Regions from separate parts of the Phytobacter sp. V69 genome, predicted to be linked through region 2. Evidence: predicted binding sites of a transcription regulator. Region 2 holds the regulator's gene; the other holds the start of a gene.
What was found. The regulator PhoB, encoded in region 2, activates phosphate uptake and scavenging genes when phosphate is short. The targets are predictions, from matches to a motif close to CTGTCATAAAACTGNCNNAT.
Positions count from the first base shown of each region.

Region 1: the regulator PhoB is predicted to act here: its motif matches at 10,594-10,613, upstream of glpT (glycerol-3-phosphate transporter).

Region 1 covers NZ_CBFFRL010000008.1:34,533-49,422, reverse strand. The annotation lists gene ACSZPU_RS02370 (YfaZ family outer membrane protein) at 155-697, shown strand; gene ACSZPU_RS02365 (nicotinamide mononucleotide deamidase-related protein YfaY) at 791-1,990, shown strand; gene ACSZPU_RS02360 (IclR family transcriptional regulator) at 2,197-2,979, shown strand; gene rhmD (L-rhamnonate dehydratase) at 2,993-4,198, shown strand; gene ACSZPU_RS02350 (MFS transporter) at 4,253-5,542, shown strand; gene yfaU (2-keto-3-deoxy-L-rhamnonate aldolase) at 5,558-6,364, shown strand; gene glpC (anaerobic glycerol-3-phosphate dehydrogenase subunit GlpC) at 6,403-7,593, opposite strand; gene glpB (glycerol-3-phosphate dehydrogenase subunit GlpB) at 7,590-8,846, opposite strand; gene glpA (anaerobic glycerol-3-phosphate dehydrogenase subunit A) at 8,836-10,458, opposite strand; gene glpT (glycerol-3-phosphate transporter) at 10,740-12,092, shown strand; gene yfaE (class I ribonucleotide reductase maintenance protein YfaE) at 12,127-12,381, opposite strand; gene nrdB (class Ia ribonucleoside-diphosphate reductase subunit beta) at 12,381-13,511, opposite strand; gene nrdA (class 1a ribonucleoside-diphosphate reductase subunit alpha) at 13,626-14,890, opposite strand, start outside.
Region 2 covers NZ_CBFFRL010000013.1:26,372-41,261, reverse strand. The annotation lists gene ACSZPU_RS03405 (FAD-dependent oxidoreductase) at 1-1,120, shown strand, start outside; gene proC (pyrroline-5-carboxylate reductase) at 1,163-1,969, opposite strand; gene ACSZPU_RS03395 (YaiI/YqxD family protein) at 2,108-2,569, shown strand; gene aroL (shikimate kinase AroL) at 2,842-3,366, shown strand; gene yaiA (protein YaiA) at 3,417-3,608, shown strand; gene ACSZPU_RS03380 (AroM family protein) at 3,849-4,526, shown strand; gene ppnP (pyrimidine/purine nucleoside phosphorylase) at 4,615-4,899, shown strand; gene rdgC (recombination-associated protein RdgC) at 4,957-5,868, opposite strand; gene mak (fructokinase) at 5,968-6,873, shown strand; partial or broken gene sbcC (exonuclease subunit SbcC) at 7,142-10,287, opposite strand; partial or broken gene sbcD (exonuclease subunit SbcD) at 10,284-11,486, opposite strand; gene phoB (phosphate response regulator transcription factor PhoB) at 11,683-12,372, shown strand; gene phoR (phosphate regulon sensor histidine kinase PhoR) at 12,394-13,689, shown strand; gene brnQ (branched-chain amino acid transporter carrier protein BrnQ) at 14,098-14,890, shown strand, end outside.

The DNA.
Region 1 (14,890 bases), on a different contig from region 2:
GTTGGAATTCCATACTGTCCGGAAGTTAACGCCAACAAACGCGTAAAAATGGTGGATTGATGTAACAAATCATTTTTAGTTCAGCATTCTTAAAAAAAATGATCGTACAATCAGCCGCTTTGGGACATTGACTATTCTTGCGCGGAAAAGAGAAATGAAAAAGATTGTATGTTTGGGTTTTGCCAGCCTGATGCTGGCGTCTGCTGGGGCAAATGCAGTAAGCGTAAGCGGCCAGGTTGGCGAACATTACACTAACCTTGGCTTTGGTCTGGGGACGGAAACCAGCGGTCTGGCGCTGAGCGGTAACTGGGCGCACAACGATGACGATGGCGATATCGCCGGCCTGGGCCTGGGCTATAACATTCCGCTGGGCCCGTTTATGGGTACCGTCGGCGGTAAAGGCGTCTATCTTAACCCGAATGCCGGTAGCGAAGGCTACGCGCTGGCAGTGGGCGGCGGCCTGGCGTGGCAGGTTAGCGACAGCGTCCGTCTCTTTGGCGAATACTATTACTCGCCGGACTCTCTCTCCAGCGGTGTGAACGACTACCGTGAAGCAAATGCCGGTGCGCGTCTGACCATTATGCGCCCGCTAAGCATTGAAGCCGGTTACCGTTATGTTGAACTGACCGGCAAAGAAGGCAACCGTGACAACGCGGTGGCTGACGGCCCGTATGTCGGTGTCAACGCCAGCTTCTAATCCTTCGGCGCGGCGTCCGTCCGCGCCAGTTTGTTACCTCTTTTCGCCCCTTCATGCGGTATAGTGTTTCAACCTCTATTGCTGGAGAAAATAATGTTAAACGTAGAGATGCTGTCAACCGGCGATGAAGTCTTGCACGGGCAAATCGTGGACACCAATGCCGCCTGGCTGGCAGATTTTTTCTTTAATCAGGGGTTACCGCTTACCCGACGCAATACCGTCGGCGACAACCTCGACGACCTGGTGGCTATTCTGCGTGAGCGCAGCCAGCAGGCGGATATTCTTATTGTTAATGGTGGATTAGGCCCAACCAGCGATGATCTCAGCTCGCTGGCAGCGGCAACGGCCAAGGGTGAAACGCTGGTCCTGCATGAAGAGTGGCTGGCACAGATGGAACGCTTTTTTTCCGAGCGGGGACGCGTCATGGCGCCCAGCAACCGCAAGCAGGCGGAAATCCCTGCCAGTGCGGAGCTGGTCGATAACCCGGTCGGCACCGCCTGCGGTTTTGCCGTACAGTTGAACCGCTGCCTGATGTTCTTTACGCCAGGAGTGCCTTCGGAATTTAAAGTGATGGTAGAACAAGAGATTCTGCCGCGCATTCGCGCCCGCTTTACGCTTCCGGAGCCGCCGGTCTGCCTGCGTCTGACTACCTTCGGGCGTTCTGAAAGCGACCTGGCGCAAAATCTGGCGCATCTGACGTTACCCGAAGGTGTGGTGATGGGCTACCGCTCATCAATGCCCATCATTGAGCTGAAGCTCACCGGCCCTGCCGAGCATCGCCAGGTGATGGATAAGATATGGACGGAAGTACAGCGGGTGGCGGGTGAGAGCATCATTTTTGAAGGCACCGTGGGGCTACCGGCGCTGCTTGCTGAGCGGCTGCGTGAACGCCAGCTGAGCCTGACGCTGAGCGAGCAGTTCACCGGTGGGCTGGTGGCGTTACAGCTTTCGCGTGCGGGTGCGCCGCTACTGGTCAGCGAAGTGATCCCTTCGCAGGACGAAGCGTTAGCGCAAACCGCGCGTTGGGCGGCCGGGCTGCGTGACCGTCATCTGGCCGGGCTGGCGCTGACTGTCACGGGGCTGGAAGAGGAGCACCTGAACTTCGCACTGGCGACGCCGGAAGGCACGCATGCGTTGCGCGTCAAGTTCAATACCAACCGCCACAGCCTGACGGTGCGTCAGGAAGTGTGTGCCATGATGGCGCTGAATATTCTGCGCCGTTGGCTCAATGGCCAGGACGTAGCCAGCGACCATGGCTGGATTAACGTCGTCGAATCGATATTTGTTGAATAATCCCTTCGCGCCGGAAGAAACACCTCTTCCGGCGCTTTTCCATTCCAGCCGGTTGTACTCCACTTAAAAAAATCTGCGTAGTGCTTCACATTTCTTGTTCATGATATGTCCAGCTTGTTGGAACGCCATTGCTTTATGACCGCTCTCACAAAACCAGGCCCTGGAAGTCGCAACACTTATTCCAGTATTCAGGACTGGAGTCCAATATGTTGGAATCAAGCAAAGTACCCGCCCTCAGTCGGGCAATTGAAATCCTTAATCTCATCGCATGCATTGGCCCTTGCAGCGCGGCGATAATCATTGAGGAGACCGGCATTCCCAAAAGCACCGCCTATTTAATTTTGGCTGAATTAAAGAAAGCGCGTTTTTTGCGTATTGATAGTAATGACAATTACTGCTTATGGACAAAACTCGTCGAACTGGCCGGCCAGGCTTTGGGAAGAATAGATCTTCGCGAAATTGCCCGTCCCCGGCTGACAGAACTCATGGATGAGACCGGGTTACTTTGCCATCTGGGAATTATTGATGACGCAAATGCCTACTACATCCTCAAAATAGAATCATCGTCCACTATCAGCGTGCGTTCTCATGAGGGGAAAAGCCTTTCCCTCTATCGCTCCGGTATCGGGAAGTGCCTGCTGGCCTGGCAGCCACCCGCTACGCGCGATGGCATCATCCGTCATCTGCACTGGGATAAAGCGACACCCTCGACCATCGCCAATGCTCAACAATTACATGATGAGCTGGTGTTGATTCGCGCCAGGGGCTGGAGCTACGACAATGGCGAGGATTACCCCGATGTCCGGTGTGTCGCTGCCCCGGTTTTTGATGCCCGCAATACGCTAACGGCAGCCATCTCAGTAGTGGGAACCCGCCTGCAAATAAATGAAGAAAACCGAGATTACCTCGCGGGTAGGGCGATTACCTGCGCAAAAGATATTTCCCGACTTTTAGGGTGGAAAAGCCCGTTTGACAAGCAAGCCTCATAAAAAGGAGAACATCATGACTTTACCGAAAATCAAACACGTCAGAGCATGGTTTACCGGCGGCGCAACGGCGGAAAAAGGCGCAGGCGGCGGTGATTATCACGATCAGGGCGCCAATCACTGGATTGACGACCATATCGCCACTCCCATGAGCAAATATAAAGCTTACGAACAATCCCGGCAGTCTTTCGGCATTAACGTGCTGGGAACCTTAATTGTCGAAATTGAAGCGGATAATGGCCAGACCGGTTTTGCTGTTTCAACGGCAGGAGAGATGGGCTGCTTTATTGTTGAAAAGCATTTAAACCGCTTTATTGAGGGCAAATGCGTCAGCGATATCAAGCTTATTCATGATCAAATGCTGAATTCCACGTTGTATTACGCCGGTTCGGGTGGCCTGGTCATGAACACCATTTCCTGCATAGACCTGGCGCTGTGGGATCTGTTCGGCAAGGTTGTCGGGTTGCCCGTTTATAAACTCCTTGGTGGGGCGGTGCGCGAAGAAATTCAATTTTATGCGACCGGCGCGCGCTCGGATCTGGCGAAAGAGATGGGATTTATTGGCGGTAAGATGCCCACTCACTGGGGGCCGCACGACGGCGATGCGGGAATTCGCAAAGACGCGGCAATGGTGGCTGAATACCGCGAAAAATGCGGTGATAATTTTTGGCTCATGCTGGATTGTTGGATGAGCCAGGATGTGAATTATGCGACAAAACTGGCCCATGCTTGCGCTCCGTACAATCTGAAATGGATCGAAGAATGCCTGCCACCACAGCAATATGAAGGCTATAGAGAGCTTAAACGCAACGCTCCGGCCGGAATGATGGTTACCAGCGGTGAGCATCACGGTACGCTGCAATCGTTTCGTACGCTGTCGGAGACCGGGATTGACATCATGCAGCCCGATGTCGGCTGGTGTGGCGGTTTAACGACCCTGGTTGAGATTGCCGCGATTGCGAAAGCACGCGGGCAACTTGTTGTGCCACATGGTTCGTCGGTTTATTCCCACCATGCGGTCATCACATTCACTAACACGCCGTTTAGTGAATTCTTAATGACCAGCCCGGATTGCTCTACGCTGCGTCCGCAATTTGACCCCATCCTGATTGACGAACCCGTGCCTGTGAATGGCCGCATCCATAAAAGTGTGCTGGATAAACCGGGCTTTGGCGTCGAACTCAATCGCAACTGCAATTTGAAGCGTCCGTATAACCATTAATTCCTCCGCGTCGCGCCGCAGCGATGCGGCGCAGCACTACTTGAGGTCATCACGATGAATACCAGCTTGTTGGATAGCGTGGTAAAGAAAAACCGCGCCCGTTTGATCCCTTTTATGCTGATGTTATACGTTCTGGCATTTCTGGATCGTTCAAATATTGGCTTTGCAAAAGAGACGTATCAAATTGACACCGGTCTTAGCAACGAAGCCTATGCGCTCGGTGCCGGCATCTTTTTCGTGGTTTATGCGTTCCTCGGCGTTCCGGCTAACCTACTGATGCGTAAGTTCGGCGCACGTTACTGGATCGGGGGCACGACCCTGTTATGGGGATTTTTATCCGCAGCGATGGCCTGGGCTGATACTGAGACGAAGTTTCTGGTGGTACGAACCCTTTTAGGGGCGGCAGAAGCGGGTTTCTTCCCGGGCATGATTTACCTTACCTCCCAGTGGTTCCCGCAGCGCAATCGCGCCAGCATCATGGGGCTTTTTTACATGGGTGCGCCATTAGCGCTGACGCTCGGTTCACCGCTATCCGGTGCTTTGCTCGAAATGCACGGTTTTATGGGGCATCCCGGGTGGTTCTGGATGTTCTTAATTGAAGGGTTACTTGCTGTTGGCGCAGGTGTCTTCACCTTCTTCTGGCTGGACAATACGCCAGCTCAGGCACGGTTCCTCACGTCACAAGAGAAGGCGGTCCTGCAGACTCAGCTTGCCAGCGAAGAGGAAAGTAAGGTGACCTCACGCCTGAGCGATGCGCTGCGCAATGGCCGGGTATGGCAACTGGCGTTTATTTATCTGACCATCCAGGTCGCGGTATATGGATTGATCTTTTTCCTGCCGACGCAGGTAGCCGCATTGCTCGGTACAAAAGTCGGTTTCACTGCATCGGTCGTCACGGCTATCCCCTGGGTTGCCGCCCTGTTTGGTACCTGGCTTATTCCTCGCTATTCCGACAAGACGGGAGAAAGACGCAACATCGCCGCCCTGACATTGCTGGCAGCGGGCATTGGCATTGGCGTGTCCGGGCTGGTTTCGCCGGTGCTGGCCATCCTTGCCTTGTGCGTTGCGGCAGTCGGTTTTATTGCCGTACAGCCGGTATTCTGGACGATGCCAACGCAGCTTCTGTCCGGAACGGCGCTGGCAGCAGGCATCGGCTTTGTGAATTTGTTTGGTGCGGTAGGAGGGTTCCTGGCACCCATCATTCGCGTCAAAGCCGAAACCATGTTTGCCAGCGATGCCGCCGGATTATTGACGCTTGCCGGCGTGGCGATTGCCGGGGCATTGATCATTTTTACATTGAATATCAAACGTCCTGTTTCACACTCGAACAGTGTTCATTCATGACAAAAAGGAAGTGAAATGACAACGGATCCGATTTTATCCAACCCGTTCAAAGCGGGCCTGCTAAACGGTCAAACGCAGATTGGTTTGTGGTTAAGTTCCACCACATCGTATATGGCGGAAATTGCAGCGACATCCGGGTATGACTGGTTATTGATTGATGGTGAACATGCGCCCAATACGATTCAGGATCTCTATCATCAGCTGCAAGCTATTGCGCCCTATACCAGCCAGGCGGTCATTCGGCCTGCCGAGGGGAGCCGCGTTCTCATTAAGCAAGTCCTCGATATTGGTGCCAGAACACTGTTGATTCCAATGGTGGAGAGCGCTGAGCAGGCGCAGGATATGGTCGCTGCGACCCGCTACCCTCCTGTTGGCGTGCGTGGCGTTGGAGCGAGTGTCGCACGTGCTGCCCGCTGGGGACGGGTTGATGATTATATGGCTCGCGCGAATGAAGAGCTGTGTTTGTTGATTCAGGTTGAGAGCAAAACGGCGCTGGATAACCTTGATGCTATTTTACGTGTCGATGGCATCGATGGCGTATTTATCGGTCCTGCTGACCTGTCCGCATCGCTGGGATACCCCGACAACAGTGGGCATCCACAGGTGCAGCACGCTATTGAGCAGGCCATTAAACAAATACGCCATGCCGGAAAAGCGGCGGGTTTTCTGGCTGTCGATCCGCTTATGGCAAAGCAAGTGCTGGAGTGGGGGGCGAACTTTGTGGCCGTCGGTGTGGATACCATGCTTTATACCGGCGCACTGGATCAACGTCTGGCGTTATTTAAAGCGGTCACGCCTTCGGTCATGAAGGGCAGTTATTAACTCTCGGCCCGCCGGAATGGTTCCGGCGGGCTAACCATTTAGCGCAGAGCCTGAGCCAGTAAGGTGATAGGGTGTTCGCAGCGCAGACTTGTGGACATTTCCACCTGCCACTTACAGGTTTCGCAATCCGTGACCACTAAATCCGCGCCGCTGGCTTCAATCTGGCGGAACAGCGGTTCGCCAATCGCCTGCGACGTGGGATAGTTTTCACGTTTAAAACCGTAGGTCCCGGCAATCCCACAGCAGCGCGAATCCAGCACGGTCAGCTCCAGTCCGGGAATGCGTCGCAGCAGATCCAGGGTGTAGTGCGTCCAGCCCATTTTCTCCATATGACATGGCGTGTGGTACACCACTTTTAATGGCAGTTCTTTGAGCTTAAGCGCGTTGCCTTCTTCCAGCTTGCGCCAAATCCAGCGCGTGGCCAGGTCGATATGAGGGCGTAAATGGTGGTTATCCACGTCCAGCAGATGCGGATACTCATCACGCAGCGTGAAGGTACAGGTGGAGGAGGTGGCAATCACCGGAATTCCGTCGCCGGTGATACTCTGTTGCAGCGCCTTAATATTAAATTCCGCCTGCTTTTTCGCTTTAGCAAAATAACCATTGGCGATCAGCGGCACCCCGCAGCATTTTTCCTGACGAAGCAATTGCACGCCGATCCCCATCGCGTTCAATACCTGCAACAGGTCTTTACCCAACTGCGGGTGGTTGTAATTCACATAGCAGCCGTGAAAAAACGCCACCTGCTGCTCAAACGCTTTTTGCTTCTCAGCCACGGAGCGGTACCAACGGCGGAAGGTGCCGTGGGAGTATTTCGGCAGCGTCCGGTGGTGATCGATTTTCAGCGCTTTATCGAGCAGCTGGCGCACGGGTTTGAGCGACGTGGCGGTGTTCACCAGCGGCGCGAACGGAGTGGACAACGACCCCATTAAATCCGTGTGGCTCAGAATGGCATTGCGCAGCGACGGTGGATTAACGGCATATTGCGAACGCGCGCGCTGAATGATATCGCCAATTTTTACCCCGGACGGGCAGGCGGTTTCACAGCGTTTGCAGTTGGTGCAGTATTTCAGCGCCTCGTCAAACAGCGCCGGGTCTTTAAGACGTAAGCGTTCACCGTCCGGTCCCGCCTGTTTCGGGCCGGGGTAGGCCGGGTTCACCGCGCTGACCGGGCAAACCGTGGTACATACGGTGCATTTGATACAGCTTTCAAACTGTGTGGTGGTCATTTTGCATCTCCCCGGGCACAAATTTGTTCTGCGGCATACAGTGCGGTAACCGCACAAACGCCACCTCCGCACCCCTGGGCGACAGCGTCAAAACCGCCCAGCACGGAGCCCGCGACATAGAGATTCTCCAGCGTCGTCCCCTGGCGCTTACCGCGCAGCGTTTCGTCGGTGATCACGCCAAATTGTTGCCATGGCTGGGCATCAAAGACATTGTCGCGATACCAGCTTTCCCGTCCGGGGCTTTGTAATACGTCGAGGTCAAAAATGGCCTCCCGCACCCGTGAGCGTTCGGCAATCAGACCGTTATTAAAAAAACTGCCGCTGGCGAGCACCACATCGCGTGGACGCAATGGAATATCTTCATGCTTGCGCGTCCACAACTGCGAGACACGCCCGTTTTCCACATCGGCGCGGATCACCTCATCGCCAGGCATCCAGGTGCCGCCGCTTTGGATAAAACGCTGCTGCAGGCGAGATTGCATACGCGTGCCGGGAACGGATGGGGGCAGGGTGGGCAGCAACCGCAGCGGGCAGGAAAGCTGCTGGTTGAGGCGCGTATAGACGGCGCTGTCCTGGAGGCCGAAGCAGGCCGGGAAGTAGAGTACGTCGTACTGACGGCTTAGCGGCAGCAAGGCGCGATAGAGCTCGTCAAAGTTCTGTGCACCATCCAGCACGCGGGCAATGTTGACGGCGCGAAATTCGCTCGGGTTGTCCCGTACGCGGTCCAGCACCGGCAGCGCTATCTCTTCTGCCGTCGCATTCATGCCGCGTTTGCGCAGCGACGCGGCGGCCAGCTGCGGCTGGAAATCCAGAAATCCGCAAATCCCGACCACGCCAATCGCGATGTTTTCCGTTGGTCTGAGCGGAATTTCATCGGGGCTAAGCCATGCCTGGCGAAACGTGCCGAGCGGCGTGACGCGCAGATGCGGCGTGTCGACTTCCCCTTTTAACGCCAGGCCGCAATCGGCCAGCATGGTTTGCGTCAGCTTCGCATAATGGCGCACCCGTTTGGCACCCATTAACGCATAGGGATGTTCAGGTTGCATGCGTTGCAGTGCTTCCACCCCGGCGGTGATGTCGCTGACCGGCTGCCCGTCCGGCAGGCGGGAGAGTAAATCCAGCGAGCCGGAGGAGAAATTGAGCGCGCTCTGACCGCGGCTGACAATAGCGCAGCGTTGGCCGCTTTCGCTCAGTCGAATACCGCAGAGCAATCCGGCGAGCCCGCCGCCGATAATCACGGTATCAAATTTCATCAGTTGGCTCCTTTTCCAGCCCGCACAGCCCTTGATAGACCCAACGCGTAAACTCGCTTTCACGCAGTGCGTCGCCCCAGGCGACGGGTTTGACGCCTTTCCAGCGCTCATTCAAAAATGCCGAAAGCTGGCTGATTGATTCGGTTTCGTTGGTCACCCGCATGCTATGCAGCAAACCTGCGGCGCGACAGGCGCACAGTTCCCCCTGGCAGGTTCCCATTCCCACGCGGGTGCGGCGACGCAGGTCCAGCAAGGAGTTGACGTTCAGGTTTTCAACGGCGTACTGGACTTCGCCTGCGGTGACGGCTTCGCATTCACACACCAGGCTGCGGTTGTGGCGGTTACTGCCAAGGGACGCGGGCGTGCGATCGCCATGGCGATAAATAGCCGAGCCGCGTAACGGCACCGGCAGTGAGATAATTTTTTGCAGCGCCTGCTCCGTTGGCTGCTGTGATCCCGGCAGTGGGGTGGTGGCCGTGGTGCAGGAGGCGCTGTTGCCAAGCTTGCGGCAGACGGCATCCGTGGCCCATTCCGCCATCAGGCGATAGGTCATCAGCTTGCCGCCGGTGATGGTAATAAAGCCTTCCATCCCATCGCGCTGGGCGTGATCGAGCAGCACAATGCCGCGACTCACGTTGCGCCCTGTCGGGTCATCGTCGCTGGCAACCAGTGGGCGTACGCCTGCATAGGCGCGCAGAATGCGGGTTTGCGCCATCACCGGGGCCAGCTTTTCCCCTTCCCGCAACAAAATATCTACCTCTTCGGGGGTAACGCGGGTGTTATCGATATCGTTGTAGTCGATATGTTTGGAGGTAGTACCAATCAGGGAAATGGTATCGCCTGGCACGAGGATGTCGGCATCCGCAGGCTTACGGCAGCGGTTAATCACATGCTGGTTGATGCGATGGTCGAGGATCAGCAAGGCCCCTTTTGCCGGGAACATACGAATACGTAAATCCGCATACTCGGCGATGCGCTGGCCCCAGATCCCGGCGGCGTTGACCACGACCGGCGCATGCAGGGCGTAGATTTCATGGGTTTGCGGATTCATCAGCTGTACGCCGGTAACCCTGTCGCCCTTGCGAACCAACCCACAGACCTCATGGCCTGTCAGGATAGTCGTGCCATGTTCACGCGCATCCAGCATGTTGCTGGCGGTCAGGCGGAAGGGATCTACGGTGCCGTCGGGCACGCGGACGGCACCAATTAATGCCGGGTTAACGCTGGATTCAATGCGCCGGGCTTCTTCTGGCGTAATGGCCTGAGCGTCAATGCCCGCGCGCTGGCAGGCAGCAATAAAGACCTGCTGATAAGCCATCTCGTCTTCCGGCAGGGTGATAAATAAGCCGTCTGTGGGTTCAATACAATGGCGGGCGATACGCTTGAGGATTTGGTTTTCCGCAATACATTCCCGGGCGGATTCGTTGTCGGTTACCGCGTAGCGTGCGCCGCTGTGCAATAAACCGTGGTTGCGCCCGGTGGCGCCGGTGGCTATATCATGGCGCTCAAGTAGCACCACACGCAGGCCGCGCAATGAGCAGTCGCGAGCAATGCCCGCACCGGTCGCGCCGCCGCCAATGATGATGACATCGTAGTCGTTTGAGTTGCCCATGCTCGCTTCCTTTTATAGTCAGCTGACTGTGTATGCGAGCATTTAGCCACAACCTTTGTACGGTTTGTTTGATATCGCGCATATTCGAGCAAAAAACGAAAATGAAAGGGCGCGTAAACGCGTGAAGTTGGATGTTTGTCATATTTCTGTAACATTAAATGCGACAATCTGCCAATTATCGTTAGAATTTGCGCGTTGTAATCGTTCAGAAATGCATCTGAATTTTCGTTTTCACTCATTGTCGTCAACTATAGCGATAAAACGCTGCCATGGAGGCAACTATGTTGAGCATTTTCCGGCCAGAATCCCACCGACAAAGACTTCCTGAGGATCGCATAGACCCGGTTTATCGTCGTCTGCGCTGGCAGATTTTTCTGGGTATTTTCTTTGGCTATGCGGCCTATTATCTGGTGCGCAAAAACTTCGCTCTGGCCATGCCTTACCTTGTCGAACAGGGCTTTTCTCGCGGTGATTTGGGGTTTGCGCTCTCGGGGATCTCCATTGCCTACGGCTTCTCTAAATTCATCATGGGGTCGGTATCGGATCGTTCAAATCCGCGTGTGTTTCTCCCTGCCGGATTGATTCTGGCGGCGGCGGTGATGTTATTTATGGGGTTTGTCCCATGGGCGACATCGAGCATTGCCGTCATGTTTGTGCTGCTGTTTTTGTGCGGCTGGTTTCAGGGTATGGGCTGGCCGCCGTGTGGGCGCACCATGGTACACTGGTGGTCGCAAAAAGAACGCGGCAGTATCGTGTCGGTCTGGAACTGCGCGCACAACGTGGGGGGCGGTATTCCACCGCTGCTGTTCCTTTTGGGAATGGCCTGGTTTAACGACTGGCGGGCGGCGCTGTATATGCCGGCGTTCGGCGCGATCATTGTGGCGTTGTTTGCCTTTGCCATGATGCGCGATACGCCGCAGTCCTGCGGGTTGCCGCCGATCGAAGAGTACAAAAACGACTATCCGGACGATTACAGCGAAAAGGCGGAGGAGGAGCTGACGGCGAAGCAAATCTTCATGCAGTATGTCTTCCCGAACCGTCTGTTGTGGTATATCGCCATTGCCAACGTGTTTGTTTACCTGCTGCGTTACGGCATTCTGGACTGGTCGCCAACCTATCTGAAAGAGGTGAAGCATTTTGCGCTGGATAAATCCTCCTGGGCCTACTTCCTGTACGAATATGCGGGGATCCCGGGTACGCTGATTTGCGGCTGGATGTCTGACAAGGTGTTCAAAGGCAACCGTGGCGCGACGGGTGTCTTCTTTATGACGCTGGTGACCATCGCTACGGTGATTTACTGGTTAAACCCGGCGGGCAATCCCAATGTCGACATGGTGTGCATGATCGTTATCGGTTTCCTGATTTACGGCCCGGTGATGCTCATTGGCCTGCATGCGCTTGAGCTCGCACCGAAAAAAGCAGCGGGGACGGCGGCGGGCTTTACTGGCTTGTTCGGCTATCTGGGGGGGTCGGTTGCTGCCAGTGCCATTGTCGGTTACACGGTCGATTTCTTCGGCTGGGACGGCGGTTTTATGGTGATGATCGGTGGCAGCGTTCTGGCGGTGCTATTGCTGATTGTGGTGATGATTGGCGAACGCAAACATCATGCAGAGATAGCGGCAAAACGGCAGTGATAAATAATAAAAAAGGCCGCGCTTGCGGCCTTTTTTACATCTCAATCTCAATATCGCCTTTTGCTTTGCAGCAGCAGGGCAATATTTCGTCTGGCTGGATGAACGCCAGCGGCTCGGTCAGCCAGTCTACCTGGCCGGAAACCAGACGACAGCGGCAGGAACCGCAGTAACCTTCGCGGCACTGGTATTCCACCGTCACACGGTGTGATTCCAGCGCCACCAGCAGAGAAGGGTGTTCTTCCTGGCACAAGACTTCTGTGCCCGTCAGACGCAGGGTTACGCGCGTCATCAGAGCTGGAAGTTGCTCAGGTCGTCGGTATCGACTTCGGCGTCGATCTGACCCACCAGATAAGAGCTGACTTCCACTTCCTGCGGCGCCACCTGCACGTTATCGGACACCAGCCAGGTGTTGATCCACGGAATCGGGTTGGAGCGAGTCTGGAACGGCAGGTCCAGGCCGACTGCCTGCATGCGGATATTGGTGATGTACTCAATATACTGCCACAGGATGTCTTTATTCAGGCCAATCATGGAGCCGTCGCGGAACAGATATTCTGCCCACTCTTTTTCCTGTACGGCCGCCTGGACGAACAGGTCATAGCACTCTTGTTTGCACTCTTCGGCAATCTCCGCCATTTCCGGGTCATCAACGCCGCTGCGCAGCAAGTTCAGCATGTGCTGTGTGCCGGTCAGGTGCAGCGCTTCGTCGCGGGCAATCAGACGGATGATTTTGGCGTTGCCTTCCATCAGTTCGCGTTCGGCGAAGGCGAAGGAGCAGGCGAAGCTGACATAGAAGCGGATGGCTTCCAGCGCGTTAACGCTCATCAGGCACAGGTACAGTTTCTTTTTCAGCTCGCGCAGGTTCACGGTCACGGTTTTGCCGTTGACGGTGTGGGTACCCTCGCCCAGTAGATGCCAGTAACTGGTCAGCTCAATCAGCTCATCGTAATAGGCAGAGATGCCTTCGGCGCGTTTCTGGATCTGCTCGTTGGTGACGATGTCGTCAAACACAATCGCAGGATCGTTAACGATATTACGGATGATGTGGGTGTAAGAACGCGAGTGGATCGTTTCGGAGAACGCCCAGGTTTCAACCCAGGTTTCCAGTTCCGGGATAGAAATCAGCGGCAGCAGGGCCACGTTCGGGCTACGACCCTGAATGGAGTCCAGCAGCGTCTGGTATTTCAGGTTGCTGATGAAAATGTGTTTTTCGTGTTCCGGCAGCGCCTGGTAGTCAATACGATCGCGGGAAACGTCGACTTCTTCCGGACGCCAGAAAAAGGAGAGTTGCTTTTCAATCAGCTTTTCAAAGATGTCATATTTTTGCTGATCGTAGCGCGCCACGTTCACCGGCTGACCGAAGAACATCGGTTCCAGCAGCTGGTTATTTTTCGTCTGTGAAAATGTGGTATAGGCCATTCGATGTGAGTCCTGTTGTCTGTTTTCCCCTCACCCTAACCCTCTCCCCAAAGGGGCGAGGGAACGGTTTGCTCCCTCTCCCTTTGATGGAGAGGGCCGGGGTGAGGGTAAATATCAAATCTTACATGCGCCGCTTTCGCAGCCATCATCCTGAATGGACGGCACCAGATCATCCTGCGCATCTTCCGCACCGTCACGGGTGTTTTGATAGTACAGGGTCTTCACGCCAAATTTATAGGCGGTGAGCAAGTCTTTCAGCAATTGCTGCATCGGTACTTTACCTGACGGGAAACGCGTCGGGTCGTAGTTGGTGTTCGCAGAGATCGACTGGTCGATGAATTTCTGCATGATACCTACCAGTTGCAGGTAGCCATCGTTGTTCGGCATTTCCCACAGCAGCTCATAGTTGTTTTTCAGCAGCTCATAATCTGGCACCACCTGGCGCAGAATACCGTCTTTCGACGCTTTGATGCTCACGTGGCCGCGCGGCGGCTCAATGCCGTTGGTGGCGTTGGAGATCTGCGAAGAGGTCTCTGACGGCATCAGCGCAGACAGCGTGGAGTTACGCAGACCGTGAGTTTTCACGGATTCGCGCAATGCTTCCCAGTCATAATGCAGCGGCTCGCTGGTGATACCGTCCAGGTCTTTCTTGTAGGTATCGATCGGCAGGATGCCCTGCGAATAGGTGGTTTCGTTAAACCACGGGCACGCGCCTTGCTCTTTCGCCAGATCGTTAGAAGCTTTCAACAGGTAGTACTGAATGGCTTCGAAAGTCTGGTGTGTCAGGTTGTTGGCGCTGCCATCGGAATAGCGTTTGCCGTTTTTCGCCAGCCAGTAGGCGAAATTAATCACGCCAATACCCAGCGTACGACGGCCCATGGCGCCGCGTTTTGCTGCCGGAATCGGGTAATCCTGATAATCCAGCAGGGCATCCAGCGCACGTACTGCCAGCACCGCCAGCTCTTCCAGCTCATCCAGGTTCTTAATGGCACCCAGGTTAAAGGCAGACAGCGTACACAGCGCGATTTCGCCGCTTTCGTCGTTAACATCTTCCAGTGGTTTGGTCGGCAGAGCGATTTCCAGACACAGGTTGGACTGGCGCACTGGTGCAACCACCGGGTCAAACGGGCTGTGGGTGTTGCAGTGGTCGACGTTCTGGATGTAGATACGGCCGGTAGAGGCGCGTTCCTGCATCATCAGGGAGAACAGCTCAACCGCTTTCACGCGCTGCTTACGGATGCTGCCGTCGTTTTCATATTGGGTGTACAGACGTTCGAACTCATCCTGGTCGACGAAGAACGCGTCGTACAGGCCTGGGACGTCAGACGGGCTGAACAGGGTGATGTCGCCGCCTTTCAGCAGACGGGTGTACATCAGTT
Region 2 (14,890 bases):
CCTGCGTGATGCGGGCTACACCGGCCATTTAATCCTTATTGACAAAGAACGCGACGCGCCATATGACCGCACGGCGCTGAGTAAATTTGTCCCGGCGGGCAAAATGAAAATCAGCGAAGTGCCGCATATGCTGGATGAGGCGTTTTATCAGCAGCCGGGTGTTGAAAGCCTGCGCGAAGAAGTGACCGACCTCAACAGCCGTGAGCACCTCCTCACGCTGGCCAGTGGGCAAAGGCTCCATTTTGACAAACTGCTGCTGGCGACCGGCGGGCAGCCGCTATGGCCGGACATTGACGGTAACCATCTGGCGGGCGTGCATGTCCTGCGGGATATCCATCAGGCGCAGCAGTTGCTTAATGACGTGGAGCAGGAACACCAGTTGGTGATCGTCGGCAATAGCTTTATTGCGATGGAGCTGGCGGCGGCGCTACGTAACCAGGATATCGCCGTGACGGTGGTTTCGCGCCATGCGCTGCCGTTTGTTCCGCAGTTTGGTGAAGAGATGGGGCAGCGCTTTCTCAATTTGCATAAGCAAAACGGCGTGAAATTTGTCACAGGGGAGCCTGCGGCACTGGAAGGCAACGGGCATGTGCAGGGGGTACGGCTGAAAAATGGCAAAACGCTGCCTGCGCAAGTGGTGGTGTTTGCCACTGGCGTTCGTCCGTTTACCGACCTGGCCCACGACCTTCATCACGAACAGGACGGCAGCCTGACGGTGGATGAAACCTTATGCGCTGCACCGGATGTATGGGCGGTGGGCGATATTGCCAGCTATCCGGCACCGGAAGGCAGGCGGCGAATCGAACACTGGCGTGTGGCGCAGCAGCAGGGGAGGCTGGCGGCAAAAAATATGTTGGGTGAACACAGCCCGTTCGATCGGGTCACGTTTTTCTGGACGACCCATTTCGGTACGCGCTTTGAATATCTGGGTTACGCCCGGGAGTGGGACAGCGTGAAAATGCTCGGTTCGTTCGACGACAAACGTTTTGCGATGCTGTATGGCGAAGAGGGGATGCTGAAAGCAGTACTAAGCTGCGGTGAAAATACCGCGACGGCAGAGCTGTTGGTGAAAATGCAGCAACCGATAAGCCTGCGCGAAGCCAGTGAGATGCTGGCGTAATACCCGTTGCGCCGCGGGGTGCCCCGGCGGCGCAGCTCGGTTTTATTTACTCATCTTGTCGGATTTTGCCATACAAGCCTGAATGGCGTCGATGACCGCCGCGCGGAAGCCTTTTTCTTCCAGCACTTTCACCGCTTCGATGGTGGTGCCGCCCGGCGAGCAGACCATATCTTTCAGCTCACCCGGGTGTTTGCCGGTTTCCAGCACCATTTTGGCTGAGCCCATTACCGCCTGCGCGGCAAACTTGTAGGCCTGCGCGCGCGGCATTCCGCCCAGTACAGCGGCATCGGCCATGGCTTCGATAAACATAAACACATAGGCCGGCGCGGAACCGCTGACGCCTACCACCGGGTGGATCATCGGCTCGGCAATCACTTCGGCGGCACCAAAGCAGCGGAAAATATTCAGCACGTCGGCGATATCTTCCGACGTCACCAGCGCGTTTGGCGTAACGGAGGTCATCCCGGCATTCACCAGCGACGGTGTGTTTGGCATGGTGCGGATGATTTTGCGATCGTGGCCCAGCGCTCGCGCCAGTTGATCGAGCGTAACGCCTGCGGCAATCGACACGACCAGAGACTCTTTGCTCAGGCTGGATGCGACTTCACTGAGCACCTTAACCATAATGTTCGGTTTTACCGCGCCAAAAACGATATCGGCAATCTGGGCGACTTCCTGCGCGCTTTGGGCGGCGTTAATGCCGTACTGGTCATGCAGCGTGGCGACTTTATCCGGCGACGGGGTATAGACCCAAATCTGCCCGGGCTGCACCTGGCCGCTGGCGATCAGACCGCCGAGAATGGCTTTGCCCATGTTGCCGCAGCCGATAAAACCGATTTTTTTCTCCATTACGTCTGTCTCTCTGCTGATATGTGTTGTGGGGTATAGCTTAACGTGGAACGGCGTGCAGGGCTAAAGCTTAACGTCATGCTTTGCGAAGCGGGGCATTTAACGCGACAATGCCCGAAATCAGAGTGAGGAGTGACAATGGCGATTTGGGTTGATGCGGACGCGTGTCCGAATGTGATTAAAGAGATTCTGTTTCGTGCCGCCGAACGCACGCAAACGCCGTTGACGCTGGTGGCGAACCAGAATATCCGTGTGCCGCCATCGCGCTTTATCCGTTCCGTGCGCGTAGGGGCGGGTTTCGATGTGGCAGATAACGAAATCGTGCGCCTGTGCGAGGCGGGTGATTTGGTGATCACGGCAGATATTCCGCTGGCGGCAGAAGTACTGGCTAAAGGGGCTGCTGCCCTTAACCCGCGCGGCGAGTTGTACACCGAAGCGACCATTCGTGAACGACTGACGATGCGAGACTTTATGGATACGCTGCGCGCCAGCGGGATCCAGACCGGTGGCCCGGACAGCCTGTCCCAGCGTGACCGTCAGCAATTTGCCGCCCAACTGGACAAATGGCTGCTCGAGCGCCAACGCCGTCAGGCGGACTAGTTGTGTCATCATCAGTCATATGAATATGTTACGCTAAGCGAGCCTGTGGGCTTGTCAACATACAATCTTTTAAAGTAAGGTTATCGCTACATAGGTTGCATTAAAATCTTTACACTCCAATGTGGCGTCGTCTCTGGGTTCTCTTGAGGAAGGATGCGAGTTGTTTTTGTAGCGTAACGATTTGTTTACGATCACTCAACGCCAGGCAGGGTGATTTACCGTTTTCTTGTTTTCATTTTTTCACCTTGCGATATCAGAGGGAACACCAGTTCATGACGCTACCCATCTTTTTAATTGGCGCACGTGGTTGCGGTAAAACCACCGTTGGCCATGCTTTATCACAATTACACGTCTGTCCGTTTGTTGATACCGACCACTGGTTGCAGGAGCAGGCGCAGATGACCGTTGCCCAGCTCGTGAGCAAAGAAGGCTGGCATGGTTTCCGCGCGCGTGAAACTCAGGCGCTGGAAGCTGTTACCGCACCTGCACGCGTGGTGGCCACCGGCGGCGGCATCATCCTGAGCGAGTACAACCGCAAATTTATGCGCGAGCAGGGTGTGGTGATTTACCTGTCTGCGCCTGTTTCTGTCCTGGTTGATCGTCTGGAAGCGTATCCGAAAGAGAGCCAGCGTCCGACCCTGACCGGTAAACCTATCCGTGAAGAAGTGGGCGAGATTCTGGCTGGGCGTGATGCGCTGTACCGCGAAGCGGCACACCATGTGGTAAATGCCGCGCAGGATCTTGATTTGGTCATCGCTGAAATTCAGACTGCTCTGCGTCTGGCGCGCGCCAGCTAGCGAAACGATTGTCTATACTTAAGGCCTGACACCGCAACTGAGGTAACGTCATGCCTGGTAAACCACCTTACCCTCGTGAAGCCCGCGTTGTTGCTGTTGAAAAAGGCGCAGCCGGGCAAACCGTCACCTGGTACGAACTGCGTGCCGACCATCCGAACCCCAACTCTTTAATCAGCGAACATCCGACTGAGCAGGAAGCGCTGGATGCGAAAAAGCGTTATGAGGATCCAGATAAAAGCTAACTGCCTTGCATAAGGTCCGAAACGTGAAATAAACAGCGTTTCATCACATTTTTCGCCCTGGCGGGATGGATGAGGAGCGACAATAATCAAACGTTATTGGTGTGTTTAGGAATGTATAAGAACCTGGAAGTCGAGTTTCTCTGGGCTGATATGCCTGAAAACCGGAGCACTTAGCCCCGGTTCATATCAGACTGCGTCAAGGTATTAACGAAAAGCAGTGTTGCAAGGCGGATGAAGAAAATGAGTGCGACGATGGCGATCCTCACCGTGGGGGTGGTGCCTGTTAATGCGATTTTACCGCTGCTGACCGAACATATTTCCGAGCAGCAGATTACCCATTTCAGCCTGCTTGGCAAAATGGATCCCGCGGATGTCCTGACCGATTACGGCGTTGAGCCGGGCGAAACGCCGCTGCCTACGCGTCTGTGCGATGACAGCATTGTGATGGTCTCGCGCGAGAAAGTGGAGCGCGACCTGCAAAGCGTTATCGAAGTGATGGATAACCAGGGTTATGACGTGATTTTGCTGATGAGTACGGCGGATATCCGTGGACTCAATGCGCGAAACTCCATTCTGATTGAACCGCAGCGCATTATTCCACCGCTGGTTGCTTCGATCGTGGACGGGCATCAGGTGGGGGTGATCGTGCCGATCCCTGAACTGATGCAACAGCAGCAGCGAAAATGGAGCGTGCTGGAAAACACGCCGTATTACACGCTGGCGCACCCGTACGAGGCGACAGAGTACGAGCTGGTCACAGCGGGAAAAGAGTTGATTGAACAGGGCGCGGACGTGTTAATGCTCGATTGCCTCGGTTTTCATCAATGGCACAGAGATTTGCTCCAGAAATCATTGGATGTGCCAGTGCTACTGTCTAATGTGCTGGTGGCGCGACTGGCGTCGGAACTGTTGGTATAAGCCGTTTCGCCCTGCAATTTCGCGTGACAGAAGCGAAGTCTGGCCTCTATAGTGTTTTTCCATACATTTTCTCTATAAGGGCCAGTTCATGCTTCAAAGTAACGAATACTTTTCCGGTAAAGTGAAATCCATTGGTTTTACCAGTAGCAGTACTGGCCGTGCCAGTGTGGGCGTGATGGCGGAAGGTGAATACACCTTTGGTACCGCGCAGCCGGAAGAAATGACGGTCATTAGCGGTGCGCTGCGCGTCCTGCTGCCAGGTGAAACTGAATGGCAAACTTTTGCTGCGGGCGAAGTGTTCAATGTTGCCGGCCAAAGTGAATTCCACCTGCAGGTCGCCGAGCCGACGTCTTACCTCTGCCGCTATCTGTAAAAGAAAACGCCCGGCTCAACCGGGCGTTCTGCATTTTAGCGTCTGACGTTTTTCGTCTTAGCGTTCGGCTTCGCCGCCCAGACCTTCCACCAGGCTGTGGATCAGCGTTGCCAGCTCGCCCGTCATCAGAATGAAGTCCGCATCAAAGCGCTGAGCGACGTCGTCACGGTCGATATCTTCGTTCTGGTCGCGTATCTCATCGCCGAATTTCAGGCGCTTGATTGAGCCGTCGTCACAGACCACGAACTGAACGCGCTGCTGCCAGTCGAGGGCCAGCTTGGTGACCACTTTGCCCGCTTCGATATGCACGGCAATCTCGTCGCTCACCAGTTCCTGCTTTTTACAGCGGATCACGCCGCCATCTTCCAGAATGGCTTTCAGCTCGGCTTCGTCGAGCAACTGGAAGCCCTGCGCGACCGTACCGGAACGTACCCATTCCGTCAGCGTCAGCTCAATCGGCGTTTCCAGCGTCAGCGGGACAACCGGCAGAGACCCCAGGCTTTTACGCAGCAGTGCCAGCGTATCTTCCGCTTTTTTCGCACTTGCACAGTCCACCATGATCAAACCGTTAACGGTATCAATCCACATCATGGTCTGGCTAAAACGGCTAAAGGCGCGCGGCAGCAGAGAGTCCAGCACTTCATCTTTCAGGGAATCTTTTTCGGTTTTTTTCAGCTTGCGGCCCTGGTCGGCCTCAAGACGGGAAATTTTGGCTTCCAGCGCCTGTTTGATCACCGGTGAAGGCAGAATTTTCTCTTCTTTGCGCGCACAGATAATGATCTGACCGTTTGCAGTGTGAGTCAGCGCATCACTGTGTGAACCCATCGGTGGAACCCACCCGGTTTTCGCCATATCCTGACTACCGCATGGGGTAAACGATAGTGGGGCAAGCTGTTTTTCCATCTCTTCCGCCTGCAGCGCTACATCGCGGGTGAGACGGTACACCATTAAATTTTTGAACCACAGCATGATATTTTCCACAGTCTGGTCGTTAATTGCAGCGGGCATGATAACTAATTGTCGCCGCGCTTGCATGTGAATGCGTTGTCCAACTATGAGGAGCATTATGTGCGTATTGGTATCGATTTAGGCGGTACAAAGACGGAAATCATTGCGCTCAGCGATAGCGGTGACGAGCTGTTTCGCCATCGTCAGGCGACGCCGCGTGATTATCAGCAAACCCTCGACCTGCTGGTTTCTCTGGTCACGTTGACCGAGAAAGAAACCGGGCAAACCGGGACGGTGGGTATGGGGATCCCCGGCTCCATTTCCCCCTATACGGGCGTAGTGAAAAATGCCAACTCAACCTGGCTCAACGGCAAGCCATTCGATAAAGATTTAAGCCAGCGCCTGAATCGGGAAGTTCGTCTGGCGAACGATGCGAACTGTCTGGCTGTGTCAGAAGCGGTCGATGGTGCGGCGGCGGGGGCGCAGACCGTGTTTGCGGTGATTATCGGTACGGGCTGCGGGGCGGGGCTGGCGTTCGGTGGCCGCTCGCATATCGGCGGCAACGGGACGGCAGGCGAGTGGGGGCATAATCCGCTGCCGTGGATGGATGAAGATGAGCTGCGCTATCGCGAGGAAGTGCCGTGCTACTGCGGTAAACAAGGGTGTATCGAAACCTTTATCTCCGGTACCGGCTTTGGCACAGATTACCAGCGCTTAAGCGGGCATGCGCTCAAGGGCAATGAAATCATTCGTCTGGTGGAAGAGCAGGACCCGCTGGCCGAGCTGGCGTTGAGCCGCTATGAGCTGCGTCTGGCGAAGTCGCTGGCCCATGTGGTGAATATCCTCGACCCGGATGTAATTGTGCTCGGCGGTGGGATGAGCAACGTCGAACGCCTGTATAAAACCGTCCCGAATCTGGTGAAAAACTGGGTTTTCGGCGGCGAGTGCGAAACTCCTATCCGCAAAGCGCTGCACGGTGATTCCAGCGGTGTGCGCGGCGCGGCATGGCTGTGGCCGCAGGTGTAAATTAACCGGTTCCCGCGAAGTGTGACATGTTGTTGAGCGGTAGCCTGGATAAGGCGTTTGCGTCGCATCCGGGAACAGCCCCCGGTGGCGCTGCGCTTACCGGGCTACGATATGTGGCTCGTTGTCCATCGGTAGCCCGGATAAGGCGTTTGCGCCGCATCCGGGAACAGCCCCCGGTGACGTTGCGCTTACCGGGGCTACGATGTGTGGCACGTTGTTGAGCGGTAGCCCGGACAAGGCGTTCGCGCCGCATCCGGGTTTCCCTGGGTCACGCGTGTGGCACTGAGAACGTGCTATCGAGCTTGCTGTAGCCCAGGCCGTTAATTTTCCTCACTTTAATCTGCACCGGAATACGCTCTTTCATTGCCTCAACGTGGCTGATCACGCCGATGGTTTTACCGCTGGCGTTCAGCGCATCGAGGGCATCCAGCGCGGTATCCAGCGTTTCGCTGTCCAGCGTGCCGAAACCTTCATCGAGGAACAGCGAATCGATGCGGGTCTTATGGCTGACCAGGTCCGACAATGCGAGCGCCAGCGCCAGGCTCACCAGGAAGCTTTCTCCGCCGGACAGCGTGCGGGTATCGCGTATCGCATCGGCCTGCCAGGTATCAACCACCTCCAGTTCCAGCGCTTCGCTGACTTTGCGTTTCAGCAGATAGCGCCCGTGCAGGCGGTTTAACTGATTGTTGGCCAGCCACACCAGATTTTCGAGGGTTAATCCCTGCGCGAATTTGCGGAATTTATCCCCTTCTTTTGAGCCAATCAGGGCGTTGAGATGCCCCCAGTCGTCGCAACGCAGGGCCGCGCGTTCAATATCCAGCATCAGCGCCTGTTGACGCTGGCGGTTGTCCGCATCCTGTCTGAGCTGCTGGCGGCATTCCCCCTGACGGGTGGTGTTTTCACGCAACTGGCGTGCCAGCAATTCCAGCGCTTCACGGGATTTCTCCGTGTCTGCATCGTCGCTCAACGCGGTGGGAGGTTGCGCGATATGTGCAGCTAACGTCTGTTCAGCGCTGGCGACCAATGCCTTCGCCTGCTGTTCGTCACTTTCGAGACGCTGGCGGAGCTGTTCCAGGCCCGCGCGCTCATCGTCACTCAACAGCGCATCAAGAAACGCCTGCCGATCGGCAAACTCGCTTTTTGCCAGCGTATCGGCGAACTGTTTCTCCAGCTCCGCCAGACGCTGCGTCTCTTGTGCTAACTGTTGTTGCAGGGTTTGCCACTGACTGTGCAGCGATACGCAATCGTTATGGACCTGTCGCCAGTTATCTAAGGCAACGGCTTTCACCTCATCCGGCGTGGCCTCTTCCGGCAGCGTATCGAGAAGAGGATCCAGCCGCGCAATCTGCTCGTGCAACGCGCCAAATGCGGTCTGTTTTTCCTGCCAGAGCGCAGCCTCCGCCGAGCGGGCTGCCAGCCATTGTGTCTCTTCATCTTCCGGCGGCAGCGTTAGCCCAAGCGGCTCGAGCATGGTGGCCAGATTCGCGCGACGCGCCTCGGCTGCCTGCTGGTATTGCTGCACCTGCTGGCACAATTCACTGATTTGGCTTTGCAATGTCAGGCGCTGGCTTAACTGATAGAGCTGATGCTCGTAGGCATCCTGCGCGCTCAACCAACTGGATATATCGTGCTGCGGTTGCAGGGTGACGTGCAGCGACACACACAATTCCTGCCACTCCTGAGTGAGCGTTTGCTCCTGCTCCTGGAGTGATTTCGCCTCCCGGTCGTCTTTTTCAATGCGTTCGCTTAACCCTTTCAGGCGTTCACCGAGTGCCACACCGTCTTCTTTTACCTGGCGTACTTCAAGGTCCAGCGCATCGCGGCGGGCATGATTCACGCCGGGGACGATGGCCTGATATTCGGCAATTGCAGGGTGCTCTGTTGAACCGCAAAGCGGGCAAGGATGGCCCGGTTGCAGACGTGCACGCTCGGTTTCCAGACTGCGGATTCGATCTTCCAGCTCGCAGATGGTGCGAACTTCCGTCAACAGCTGGTTTTTTTCTTTATACAGCTCGCGCTTACGCGCCAGCTCGGCCGTCAGTTTTTCCTGCTCGGCTTTGAGTTCCGTCAGGCTTTGCTGGCGCTGGGAGAGGTGTTTTTGTAACGGCGCAAAACGCGCGTGCAGGGCGGTCAGCCGCTGACGCAGCGGGCGATTCTGCGCACTTAGCGTCATCGCCGCGCTGACCTCGTCTGCTGTCATCTCCAGCGAAACGGTCATCAGGCTGCGTAATTTCAGTTCGTTTTGTTCGATACGCGATTGCAACGCCAGCCAGGGCTTTTTGTCATCTATCTGCTGATTCAGCATCGCCCGCCAGCCGGTTAACTCGTTCTGCCAGCGTTGAAAACGGTTGTTGTCTTCGAGCCACTGGGCGAGCGTTTTTTGCGAGACCATTAACTCCTGATGCTGTCGGGCCGCGTTGGCACGAATCTGTGCCCGCAGCGCCAGGCTCGCCTGTAAGCGAGTATTCACTTCTTCATTCTGGTGACGGCTGCTGTCCTGTGCTTTTCGTTGTTCCTGCAACCGCTCCCAGACGGGTCGCAACTGCAATGCAGGCTGAACCCGTGCAAGCCTCGCCAACTGTGGTTCGGCGGTAACGCGTGCCTGTTGTGCCTGCTGTTGGGCTTTTTGTGCCCTCTCGCAGGCGGTTTGCAGCTCACCGCGGCGAACTAGCCAGTTCAGCTGTGCCTGCACGTCGCGCTGTCCGTGTAGCAGGCGCTGTTCTTCGTCAGTGAGTGCCTGCACACTTGCATTCAGTGATTCCCGCTGTTCATCGTTAAGCAGCACGACGCCTTCGGCCTGGGCCTGGAGTTTCTCCAGCTCGATTTTGGCGACTTAAGTTTTTCAAACACATCGGCGGAAATCTGCCCGTAAATTTCGGTGCCGGTCAGTTCCTCAAGTAGCTCCGCACGCTCTTTCGGTTTGGCGTTGAGAAAGGCGGCGAATTGTCCCTGGGAGAGCAGCATCGAGCGGGTGAAGCGGCCATAATCCAGCCCGGTTAAGGCGGCGGTCAGCTCCAGCTTGTCTTTCACTTTATCGGCGAGAATTTTGCCGTCTTCGCAGCGGGCCAGCTCCACGCGCGGAACCTGCAAATTTCCGTCCGGATGATTGCGCGCGCGGCTTTGGCTCCAGAACGCACGATAGGCGACATCCTTAACTTCAAATTCGACCTCAGCCAGACAGTCGGCGGTATCGCGGGTCATCAGATCGTTTTGCGACTGCGAAACGGTATTCAGGCGCGGCGTCTCGTGATACAGCGCCAGGCAGATGGCATCCAGCAGGGTGGTTTTCCCGGCCCCGGTTGGCCCGGTGATGGCAAACAGACCGTTGCTGGCAAACGGCTCCGCAGTGAAATCAATCTTCCACTCGCCCTTTAATGAATTGAGGTTTTTCAGGCGTAGGCTGAGGATTTTCATGCGTCATGCTCCTGATTGAGCGAGTGGAGCGTTTCGCTAAAGAGTGATTGCAGGCGGGCAATCTGCACCTCGTCGAGCTCCTCCTGGGCGAGACGGCGAGCGAATACCTCTTCCACTTTCAGCTCGCTCAAGGTCTCGCGGCGTTCGCTGGCGAGGATGCGCTCCCGCTGTTCGCGGCTGCGGCGAACCAATAACACCTCGACCGGCAGATCGGTGGTCAGGGCCTGAATTTTTCGCTGCATGTCGCTCAGGTAATCCTCGGTTGTGACTTCGATATCCAGCCACACCGGTGCGTCGGCAGGGGTGTCCCGCCACTGCTCAAGTTGCTGACTAATTGCCCCAAGATCGCCCTTTATGACCGCCAGTTGCTGTGTAACAGGAACTTCCAGCGCTGTCACATCCGCCAGTTTCCCGTCTGAGAATGTCACCAGATTGACATATTTGCCGTTACCGGTTTCATCAAAGCTCAGCGGGATTGGCGAGCCGCAGTAGCGGATATGTTCTTGTCCGCCAGGCTTTTGCGGGCGATGAATATGTCCCAGCGCGATGTAATCGGCGGGCGGGAAATTCTGTGCGGGGAAGGCATCCAGCGTACCGATATAGATGTCACGTACGGCGTCACTTTTACTGGCCCCGACGGTGGTCAGATGGCCGCTGGCAATAATCGGCAACGCGCGGTCGCCGCGTAAGTCGCAGGCGGCCTGGTACTGATGCTGATAGTAATCGGTGATGGCTTCCAGCAGATGTTGCTGTTTTTCCTGCCCGGAAAGCCCTGTCTGGCTGGTGATGATGTCGCGCGGGCGCAAAAAGGGTACCGGGCAAAAAATGGCACCGGGGGAACCGTCGCGTAACGGCAGGCAAAACGGCTCGCTGCCTGCGCTGGCGACAACCGTGGTTTTCAGCCAGGCGAGGATCTATTTCGATTCGTTTAGCGTGGCGACCGAATCATGGTTACCGGCCAGCACCACCAGGTGGCAGCCCGTCTGCTGTAAATTCACCACGAAACGGTTGTAGAGTTCGCGGGCATAGCTAGGCGGCGAGCCGGTATCGAAGATGTCGCCAGCGACAATAATGGCATCGACCAGGTGCGTTTCGGCAGTGGCCAGTAGCCAGTTAAGGAAGGCGTCGTGTTCGGCGGCGCGGCTTTTACTGTAGAAGTTCTGACCCAGGTGCCAGTCCGAAGTATGAATGATGCGCATGGCGGTTCCGTGGCAAAAAAGCGTAAACAGGATTATAACATTCAAGGGCATATGAGCGGAGTGTGAAAGCGTTTCTCCGCTGTCATAAAACAAAGGCTTGGGTCATCTGTTGGTCATTTGTTTCATAAATCTGTCACAAAAGTGACGCATAATGGCGCCGCAATTAGCTGATGACTTACATTAAACAGGGCAAATTATGGCAAGACGCATTCTGGTCGTAGAAGATGAAGCGCCAATCCGTGAGATGGTGTGCTTCGTACTCGAGCAAAACGGCTTTCAACCTGTCGAAGCGGAAGATTATGACAGCGCGGTGAACCAACTTAATGAACCCTGGCCCGACCTGATTTTGCTCGACTGGATGCTGCCAGGTGGCTCAGGTATTCAGTTCATCAAACATCTCAAGCGTGAGGCCATGACCCGCGATATCCCGGTGATGATGCTGACGGCGCGCGGTGAAGAAGAAGACCGTGTGCGCGGGCTTGAGACGGGCGCAGATGATTATATTACCAAGCCGTTTTCGCCGAAGGAACTAGTGGCGCGCATTAAAGCCGTCATGCGCCGTATCTCGCCGATGGCGGTAGAAGAAGTCATTGAAATGCAGGGCTTAGGCCTTGACCCAAGCTCCCACCGCGTGATGACCGGGGAAAATCCCCTGGACATGGGGCCTACCGAATTTAAGCTACTACATTTCTTTATGACCCACCCGGAACGTGTGTATAGCCGCGAACAACTGCTGAACCATGTCTGGGGAACGAATGTCTATGTTGAAGACCGCACGGTGGATGTTCATATTCGCCGACTGCGTAAAGCGCTGGAACACAGCGGCCACGATCGTATGGTACAAACCGTTCGCGGCACGGGTTATCGTTTCTCGACCCGTTTCTAAAATCTGAAAGGAGTGTGACGCGTGCTGGAACGGCTGTCATGGAAAAGGCTGGTACTCGAACTCATCCTTTGTTGTCTACCTGCTGCGCTACTCGGTGCTTTCTTCGGTTATCTGCCCTGGTTTTTACTGGTGGCAGTGACCGGGTTACTGACCTGGCATTTCTGGAACTTAATGCGTCTTTCCTGGTGGTTGTGGGTCGATAAAAGTATGACGCCGCCACCGGGCACGGGAAGCTGGGAACCGTTGCTCTATGGTCTGCACCAGATGCAGATGCGTAATAAAAAGCGCCGTCGCGAACTGGGTAATTTGATCAAACGCTTTCGTAGCGGTGCGGAGTCGCTGCCCGATGCGGTGGTGCTGACCACCGAAAACGGATCGATTTTCTGGTGTAACGGCCTGGCGCAGCAACTGCTGAACCTGCGCTGGCCCGATGACAACGGACAAAACATCCTCAACCTGCTGCGTTATCCTGAATTTACCCGCTATCTTAAAACCAAAGACTTTGCCCGCCCGCTTAATCTGGTGCTTAACAGTGGTCGCCATCTGGAGATCCGCGTGATGCCCTACAGCGAGCAGCAATTACTGATGGTGGCGCGTGATGTCACGCAAATGCACCAGCTTGAAGGGGCGCGACGTAACTTTTTTGCCAATGTCAGCCACGAACTGCGCACGCCGTTAACGGTCTTGCAGGGCTATCTGGAAATGATGCAGGAGCAGACGCTGGAAGGGCCGCCGCGCGAAAAAGCGCTGCACACCATGCGTGAGCAGACATCGCGGATGGAAGGTCTGGTCAAACAGCTGCTGACATTGTCCAAAATCGAAGCGGCACCGACGTTACCGCCCAATGAAATTATCGACGTGCCGATGATGCTGCGCGTTGTGGAGCGTGAGGCGCAGACGTTAAGCCAAAAGAAGCATGAGTTCGAATTCGTGGTCGACAACGGCCTGAAAGTGCAGGGTAACGAGGAACAGTTACGCAGTGCGATTTCGAACCTGGTGTATAACGCCGTGAACCATACGCCTGCGGGAACCCATATCACCGTGCGCTGGCAGCGAGCAACGCCTGGTGCCCAGTTCATCGTCGAAGATAACGGACCGGGGATTGGGCCGGAACATATCCCGCGTCTGACCGAGCGTTTTTACCGTGTTGATAAAGCCCGTTCCCGGCAAACTGGCGGCAGTGGGCTGGGGCTGGCAATCGTGAAGCATGCGGTTAACCATCACGAAAGCAAGCTGGAAATCGACAGTACTCCCGGCAAAGGCACTCGTTTTAGCTTTACGCTGCCTGAACGTCTCGTTGTGAAGAACGCAAGCTGACACCGTTGGTGTCAGCTTTTCTTTCCACTGCTGTCACAGACTCGCATTTCACTCTTCGTTTTTCCCAAATCCTCAAGCAGATTATGGCTGTGGTGATTTTTTGTTCGCATGATTAGCCATCCGTTTTTCTTATATACAGTATGTTCATCTGGTATTTATTTTAGAAATGGTATAACCATCTGGTTTTGCGATCCCTTATTGCCTTTAAACGTTATAAGCGTTTAAATTGCGCCCCGTACGTCGTCAGACCGACTGTATTTGCGTGGTAAATCGAAAAACTATTCTCCGTCACGCAGGGTGGAAAGTATTTCCCACTATGTTTTAAGGTTATTTCCGCCGTAATGTTCCGCTGAAATAAGGCGAAAATTTCAACACTTACACCATCACATCCACAGGCAGTAAACGTTTATGACCCATCATTTAAAACCACGAGACATTGTTGCTCTGGGCTTTATGACTTTCGCGCTGTTCGTCGGCGCAGGAAACATCATTTTCCCCCCGATGGTTGGTTTGCAGGCAGGCGAGCACGTCTGGACTGCCTCAATTGGCTTTCTGATTACCGCCGTGGGCCTGCCGGTTCTGACGGTTGTCGCGCTGGCGAAAGTGGGCGGTGGGGTAGATAGCCTCAGTACGCCAATCGGTAAAGTGGCCGGCGTTCTGCTGGCGACCGTCTGCTATCTGGCCGTGGGGCCGCTGTTTGCCACACCGCGTACCGCGACCGTGTCGTTTGAAGTGGGCATTGCCCCGCTGACCGGCGAAGGCTCACTGCCACTGCTGATTTACAGCATCATCTACTTCTCGCTGGTGATTCTGGTGTCGCTCTATCCGGGCAAGCTGCTGGATACCGTTGGCAACTTCCTCGCGCCGCTGAAAATCATTGCGCTGATCATTCTGTCCGTTGCCGCGATTGTCTGGCCGGCCGGTCCGATCAGTCATGCGATGGATGCCTACCAGCACGCCGCGTTCTCGAACGGCTTTGTGAATGGCTATTTGACGATGGATACGCTGGGCGCGATGGTGTTCGGGATTGTTATCGTTAATGCGGCGCGTTCACGCGGCGTAACCGAAGCCCGTCTGCTGACTCGCTATACCGTCTGGGCTGGCCTGATGGCCGGTGTCGGTCTGACGCTGCTCTATCTGGCGCTGTTCCGTCTGGGGTCTGATAGCTCGACGCTGGTGGATCAGTCTGCCAACGGTGCTG